2 regions of the Bacillus cihuensis genome follow, and region 1 is predicted to be linked to the other one. Evidence: riboswitches for the same ligand, from Rfam matches in the RefSeq annotation. Region 1 holds a riboswitch; the other holds the start of a gene.

Region 1 (4,221 bases):
TAATTTTATCCCGCTTTAACGGGCAGTAAAACCCCCACCTCAAGGCTTAGAGGAACCGAAGAAGCGTAGGTGAGGGATAACTGCCCGTAAAAGCCCGATTGGTTCAACTAACAACCAGTGGGGGATGAAGAAAACCCCCACTGATTGAAGTTTCACTTTATGAAGTCAGCTTTACTTGTTTTGTTTCTTTATAAATGAAAAGATGGAAAGTAACCCCACAACTATCAGACAGACTGTGGTACCAATCACATTTTGTTTATTAAAAATAAAAGCAATAAAGATAAGAGTTAAAGCCATGATTGCAAATATCGTTGTGTATGGGTACCACTTCACACGGAAAAACGGTGTGTCTGTGTATTGTTGACGAAGCTTCAATTGTGCACAACAAATACTTATCCATAATAATAAGACGGTACAACCAGGGATCGTCATAAGGTAGCTTATTACCTGATCAGGAGTCATGTAGGATAAACATACACCAACTAATATGCATAATGTAGTTAACACGATTCCTTTAAGCGGAATTCCCTTTTTGGTTGTTTTTGAAAATGCCTTAGGGGCTTCCCCAGTTTGAGACATAGAAAACAAAGTTCTTGATGTCGCGTATATCCCTGAATTTGCAGCAGACAGTACAGCTGTTAAAAGTACGAAATTCATAACATGGGCAGCTCCTGGAAGTCCTGAGATACTAAATACCTGGACGAAAGGACTTTCTACTGTTGATACTTTGTACCAAGGTATAATGCCACAAATAATAAGAATGGGTAAGATGTAAAATAAGATGACTCGCCATACGGTTCCTTTAATTATTTTCGGTAAGACTTTCTTCGTGTCTTTAGTCTCTGTGACAGCTATACCAATTAATTCAGCACCTCCATAGGAAAACATGACAACCAAAAATGCGCTTAATGTTCCGCCGATTCCATGCGGGAAAAACCCGCCATGTGCCGTATAATTAGAAAGTGAAACTGGAATGGAACTCGGGAAAATCTCTAGAAGAATTAAAGAACCCAAAATGATAAAAGCAACTAAAGCAATGATTTTAATACCTGCAAACCAAAACTCGAGTTCTCCGTAGTATTTTACTTGAAACAAGTTTATTCCTACTATTAGGGCCGTACAAATTAAACTTAAAAGCCATAATGGTACAGATGGAAACCAATATTTCAAAAAACTGCCAGACGCTAACAACTCAACAATGGTCACAATAATCCAGTTCATCCAATAGAGCCATCCTACGATAAAGGAGATACGAAATCCAAAAGCTTTATTGATTAAATGTTGCACGTTTAAATTAGGATAAACGGTAGCCATCTCTCCTAAAGCTGCCATTACAATAAATAACAATAGTCCCCCTATTAAATAAGCTATTACAACACTTGGACCTGCCATATTTAAAGTATCTGAGCTCCCCATAAATATTCCAGTTCCTATCATTCCTGCTAATGCAATAAACTGGACATGTCTTGGCAATAAGCCCCTACTTAAATCTTGATGATTTTCCCCCACGATGTTCATACCTTTCTTTCATTTGTTATATTTTCCATTGTTCTAATTAATATCTGTTTAATATTACATCAAAATCAAATCGCATTTTTATATTTTAGCGCTTTTTAGTGTTAAAGTAATTTTATATTAATATAACATAATGTAGGAATTACAATCTAAAGTGGAGTTGGTCCCCTTCATTATTAATCGAAAGTAAACTATTAAATCTTTCCCGCTATTCCAAGAGATTTAATAGCGATAAATGGTCAAGCACCTCAAAAATAGACACACTGAAATAAAATAATCTTTGTGAATCCGCTTTCTAAAAGAATGAAACACATAAGATCATAAGATCATAAGGGAAATTATAGCTGCATATTTAGGGATTTTTTACAACTTCTATTCTTCTATTTTATTACTCAAATCGTTCGTTATTAGATCCTCATCTTTTTCCTTTATAGGGAAACCAAATTCTCGGTTAATCTTTCTCACTACTTCATTTAAAAACTCATCTGATAATAAGGGATTATTTTCTTTAAACATGTCATTCCTCCACACTATCTTGATATATTATTATGTAGTGTTCACACAGGGAGGAATATCATTCATTTTGAAGAGAGAGCTACCCTTATAGTACTTAATAAACTTTACATTTTTTTCATTTACTTTTTTTACACGCGGGAGTATGATAATCTCCAGTTTCAAATTTCTAAATTGCTGAAGCCATATGGTACGGGGGAACCGTTATTGTGGGTTGTTACATAACCCAAGGGGTGAATCCTTTTAAGGTAGGGCTACTCAAGGTCCAAATCCGACAGCTAACCTCGTAAGCGAATATTGAGAAGGAAGGTGAAACTTGTGAGAAGAAAATTGATGTCTACAGGTCTATTCAACTGTGACTTGTAGGTATGTTCCCATTTTATTTATGTAAACGCTGCTATTCACCGAGATAATTATTTCAATTACAGGGAAATATACGTTTATAACAATTTGGTGGTGAAAACAATGATTTCTTCAATAAAGAGGTTTTTAATTGGACGGCCGCTTAAATCAACTGAATTAGGGGAACAGAGGCTTAGCAAAACAAAAGCATTAGCGATCCTTTCTTCCGACGCATTATCATCGGTTGCATATGGTCCAGAACAAATATTGATTGTCCTTGTCACAGTTGGTGCTACAGCATTTTGGTATTCGATTCCTATCGCCATAGGGGTATTAATTCTATTAACGGCTTTGATTTTGTCTTATCGACAAATCATCTTTTCTTATCCTTACGGTGGAGGTGCTTATGTAGTATCGAAGGAAAATTTAGGTATGAATCCAGGGTTAATAGCGGGCGGTTCTTTGTTAGTGGACTATATTTTAACTGTGGCAGTAAGTGTGTCTGCAGGTACCGATGCCATCACATCTGCTTTTCCTGCATTACATTTTTATAATGTAGAGATTGCCATTATTTTTGTAATCTTTATTACCCTCTTGAACTTACGAGGTGTAACCGAATCTGCTTCTATTTTAGCCTATCCAGTCTATTTATTTGTTTTAGCGGTATTGATATTAATTGGAGTAGGTGTTTACCATATCGTTTCGGGGCAAGTTTCTCCTGCCTTGCATACACCAATCGGTACACCGGTAGCAGGAATTAGTTTATTTATCCTCTTACGAGCTTTCGCATCAGGTAGCTCTGCATTAACAGGGGTTGAAGCCATTTCCAATGCTATACCGAACTTTAAAAATCCAGCCCCTAATAATGCTGCTAAAACACTGATGGCAATGGGGGGATTTCTGGCTGTTTTATTTACAGGAATCATATTCTTAGCTTATTACTATGGAATTGCTCCTAACGAGAAAGTAACTGTTGTCTCTCAAATAGCCGAAGATACATTTGGCAGAAATTTTATGTATTACTTTATACAAGGTACTACTGCTTTGATATTAATCCTTGCAGCCAATACGGGATATTCTGCTTTCCCTTTATTAGCCGTTAATCTTGCTAAAGATAAGTTTATCCCAAGAATATTTACCATTAGAGGTGACCGTTTAGGCTATTCGAATGGAATTATGATACTTGGATTCGCTTCTATCATCTTAATTATTGCTTTTAAAGGACGTACAGAACATCTTATCCCACTTTACGCTGTCGGTGTATTTATTCCATTTACATTATCCCAAACGGGAATGATTGTTAAATGGATACGCGAAAAACCTAAAGGATGGATCACAAAACTAACGATTAATACAATTGGTGCCCTGATTAGCTTTATTGTTATGCTCATGTTCTTTTTAACTAAATTTGCACAGGTATGGCCAGTCTTAATTTTTTTACCTATTATCATTTTCGTCTTCTACCAAATTAAAAAGCATTATGAAGCAGTAGGTGACCAACTTAGGGTTGCAACTTCTGAGCTTTCCGTACCAATTGAAGGCAATGTAATGATTGTACCTGTTGCTGGCATCACTCAAGTAGTAGAGAACTCATTAAACTATGCTAAATCTCTCTCGCCAGAACAGATTATTGCCGTTTATGTGGCTTTTGAAAGAGAAGATGAAAAGAAATTCGCAGAAAAGTGGAAAATGTGGCAACCTGATATTAGACTTGTGACACTGCATTCTTATTACAGAAGTATCATTCAGCCACTGACCAAATTTATTGATATCGTTGAACATAAAGCAAGTGAGTCGAATTATCAAGTTACAGTCATTATCCCACAATTTATCCCTAAGAAAGGCTGGCAC
Region 2 (4,221 bases), on a different contig from region 1:
GGGAATAGACTTCAGGATATTCCAATTGATGTGATCTATTCGAGTACAAGCAAACGAGCCTACCAGACAGCTGAGTTAATTGCTGGTGAACGTACTGTCCCAATTATTAAAGATGATCGATTACGAGAAATGTCCTTTGGCGATTGGGAGGGGCGCCTCAGAGAAGAAATTGAGAAAGAATTTTCTGCTGAATACAAAGCTTTTTGGGAAACACCGCATTTATATGAACGAAACAGCGGAGAACTATTCACAGATGTATGGAAACGTGCTGAAGAGATGTATAAGGATATCATTGCTAGCCATCCATCAGAAACTGTTTTGATAGTTTCACATTCAATTTTTCTAAGAATACTTACAGCTTATTTAAGAAAATTATCTCTTGATAAGCTTTTTACCCAAACCTATATTGGAAATGCCAGTTTAACGAAAATTCAAGTTACCGATGGAATCCCTGAATTTATTTTCGAGGGCGATCGCTCTCATTGTGAAGAGTAAATAAAAGATTTAATAGCAAAAAGACAGCTATTGGATTTCACTCCTTAAGCTGTCTTTTTTTCAAAAGTTATGAAGCTTTTTCAGGGTTGAAGTTACCTTCCCATTTAGAGATAACAATAGCAGCAAGAGAGTTCCCAATAACATTTACCACCGTACGGCCCATATCAAGAATACGGTCGATTCCGGCTATAAATGCCAACCCTTCGATAGGAATTCCAACTGTACCTAGTGTAGCTAATAATACAACGAAGGAAACCCCTGGTACACCAGCAATACCTTTAGATGTCACCATTAATACTAACATTAACGAAATTTGATCAGCAATGCTCATATCAATGCCATACATTTGAGCAATGAAAATTGCAGCTAACGCTTGATACAGAGTAGAACCATCAAGGTTAAAGGAGTAACCAGTCGGTATGACAAAAGAAGCAATATGCTTAGGACATCCCGCATCTTCAACCTTTTCCATAATTTTCGGAAGTACGGCTTCAGAGCTTGCTGTAGAAAATGCTAATATAAGCTCCTCTTTGAGTAGTTTTATTAATTTAAAAAGACTATAACCAGCTAGTTTCGCAATGATTCCCAAAATAACAACCACAAAGAAAATCATTGTTCCGTATACGGAAATCACCAATTTACCTAGAGGTATAAGAGATTGTAATCCAAACTTAGCAACAGTGACTCCAATCAAGGCAAACACGCCGAAAGGAGCAAATTTCATAATTTGGTTAGTTACATAGAACATCGCATCTGCTGTTCCTTGAAAGAATGCCAATACCGGCTTCCCTCTTTCTCCGATCGCACTAATCCCAAGACCAAATGCAAGAGAAAAGAAAATAATGGCTAGCATGTCACCTTGAGCAACTGCAGCAATTGGATTCGTTGGTACAATATTCACAATCGTATCGATTATTGATTCGCTTTCCTTTGCCTCTGCTGTATCAACATAACTGCCGATATCTGTTTGGTTAAGCTCCCCCATATTCACGCCAGCGCCTGGCTGTATAATATTAGCAGCAATAATACCTACTATAATCGCGATTGTCGTTACGATTTCAAAGTACAAAATCGTCTTACCGCCAATTTTCCCTAGCTGTTTAATATCACCGACACCTGCAACCGCAACAATAATACTTGCTACAACAATCGGTACAACAATCATTTTAATTAAACGAAGAAATATATCGCCAATCGGTTGTAAATAAGATGCAATCGTTGGACTACCATAAAAGATAGCTCCCACGATAATCCCTAGAATTAGACCAATTAATATTTGGCCGGCTAAACTTATTTTTTTCATCTAACATCCTCACCTTCTGTATATTCTTTGCTAAAAAGCAAGTGTCTCGGCAAGGGAAACAACATAGAAGCTTTCACACAATAAAAAAAGACACAATAGGTGTCTTTTTCGCGTGAACAAATAACATTTTGTTCCCTCTAAGACGCTGACGAGGTTAGCTGTCGGGTTAGGACCTGGAAACACATGCCCTTTCATAAGAATTCACCCCAAGCGGTACAGGACCACGAAATTGGTTCCCCCGTTCTTTTAAGATTAAGCGGAAATTACATTATAATAAAATATTATATTAAAAACACTAAACTGTAAATATTTTTTATTATACTTCGGAAAGGAAAATAACTCTAGAATAGTCACGCACACGTTTTTTCATTTTATTTTCACCCTCCAAAAAGGCATACACTTTAAATAGCTTGAACTTTAGTTCAATTATTTTTCTAACAAACCTATTAAAATGAAACGAAGTTTTTGACGTTTGGATAGCTCATTATATGCCGAAATTTTTACTTTTCCAGCTTGAAGGGGCGTGATAAATGCAGACTTGTTATAAGGCAAGCTTTTCGCATCACTTATAATAATAGCCCCCAATTCTATTCCATCTTTCACTTCCTGAATACCAGCAAATTCAAGACCAGTTGCGATCACTTCCTTTGTAACCGTACCGTTCCCATTCAATCTGTAGACAGATGGCTTTTTATCTAAATCAATCGCTGTTTTCGGCAAAGATGGTACACCCTTCGCTTCCGCAGTCACCACAGATACTCTCACTTTGGAACCAATTATTAAAGATTGTGGATCTTCTTTCATAGTTGCTTGAAAAGCATATTTACTTCGAGTTCCAACAGAAGCTTCAGTTTCTGGAAATGGCTGAATTACGGATATTAATCCTTTAATTTTCTCTTTTTCATCCTTCTGTTTAGCAATAATTTTCATGCCAGGTTCTGTTTTTTTCACTTGTTGCTCATTAAAAAAACCTTCAATTGCTAACGTATTTGAAGCAATTGTTACAATTGGAGAGCCTAATTGTTTATTGACCTTCTTCACAATTCCTTCTGTTTCACTTGCCGTCATTGCTGTATCGCCATGTTCATCCAGATAGTTTAATTGACTTTCAAAAGCTTTGATTTTCTCTTCTAGCTTCTTCTTCTCTAATTCCTGTTTATAGATTTCTTGTTGAATCGAACTTACGATTAATGTAGATGAATCATATTCATTTAAGAGAAATCCAGCCTCTTTAAATGCATCTCTTTCTTTAGCAGATGGAGCATCTGGAATGGTTTCCTGATAGCTAGATAGCTCTTCAATATACTCTTCAATCCCCTCTATTTCTCCCTCATAGCGACTCTTCTCCGTTTCAAGCTCGTCCTTAACCTGATCTAGTTTAGGCGTTATGTATTCAAATAAAGGTGTACCTGACGTAACCTCGTCTCCTTCCTTTACAAGAAATTTTTGAAATTCTTTATCTTGATCATTGAAATAATAATTGTACTCTTCTAATGGTTTAATCACCGCATCTGTTTCAAATCTTTCTATGATATCGACTTTCTTAACTTCAGTCCAATTCCGAGCTAATAATGTCCGAGTCACCTTACTATCTTTTTTCTCAATTAAAAAAAGATTCAAAGCAACGAAACCCGAAGCAAGCACAGCTAGTGTACCTACTTTCCATTTTTTCATACCGTACTGCCTCCCTTATAAAAACACACGAACATCGATGTAAGCCAAAAACGCTGCTACAAAATAAGATGCCAAGTAAAACACACAAATCAGAATGAGTGGGATGTATTTATTTTTATCAGTAAGCTTTTGTAAATAGAAATAGTTGACGCATATAATTGCCAGCTGAAATATACTGATTTCTCCAAAGAAGTGAATAAAATATTCATTAGAGATACTATACTGACTAATCACTCCTAATGAAAACGGATTAGCACTTTGGTTTAAGTTCATCAACAAAAGAAACGGTAAATACACTACCTTTTCTAACAAGTGCAATACAAAGGCAATCATCTGTACAACTGCAACTTTTTTAAATGGAATATCTAAAACGGCCCAAAAAACAACTGCAGTCACCAACACATAAAAGGTTGGATACAAAATGCTCGCCACTAACTTTCCAGCTATCACTAGAAGTTTACCTGTTTCATATTCACTTTCTCCTAGCTTAGTTATTTCTTTTGACATGGATTCTGATCCTATTCCAAAATTGGCTCCCAAAAGAAAGATAAGAGCACTGCATACATACAATATTACAAGCCTACTGCCGAAACGAGTTATTCCTTCTGCTTGTTCTAATTGATATCTGTTTGTTCTAGGCTGTAACAAGCCCTTTAATAATTGAACTTGATAGGTCATATTCGCTCCCCTTGCTAAAGTAAAATCTATTTATCTACTATTCTATCTCAATTTGGAAGATATTGAGGAAT

The links. Region 1 has a riboswitch for cyclic di-AMP ahead of V179_RS0116195 (APC family permease). Riboswitches for the same ligand answer to the same signal wherever they lie in the genome.
Region 2: linked by a shared signal. The riboswitch ahead of V179_RS0105190 (cation:dicarboxylate symporter family transporter) and the one ahead of V179_RS0116195 (APC family permease) in region 1 are both predicted to bind cyclic di-AMP.

What each region holds. Positions count from the first base shown of each region.
Region 1 is NZ_KI632495.1:2,180,388-2,184,608, forward strand. It holds gene V179_RS0116185 (amino acid permease) at 172-1,509, opposite strand; gene V179_RS30770 (hypothetical protein) at 1,888-2,031, opposite strand; cyclic di-AMP (ydaO/yuaA leader) riboswitch at 2,194-2,337, shown strand; gene V179_RS0116195 (APC family permease) at 2,494-4,221, shown strand, end outside.
Region 2 is NZ_AYSD01000028.1:39,692-43,912, forward strand. It holds gene V179_RS0105185 (histidine phosphatase family protein) at 1-495, shown strand, start outside; gene V179_RS0105190 (cation:dicarboxylate symporter family transporter) at 563-1,798, opposite strand; cyclic di-AMP (ydaO/yuaA leader) riboswitch at 1,927-2,067, opposite strand; gene V179_RS0105195 (efflux RND transporter periplasmic adaptor subunit) at 2,225-3,472, opposite strand; gene V179_RS0105200 (hypothetical protein) at 3,488-4,150, opposite strand.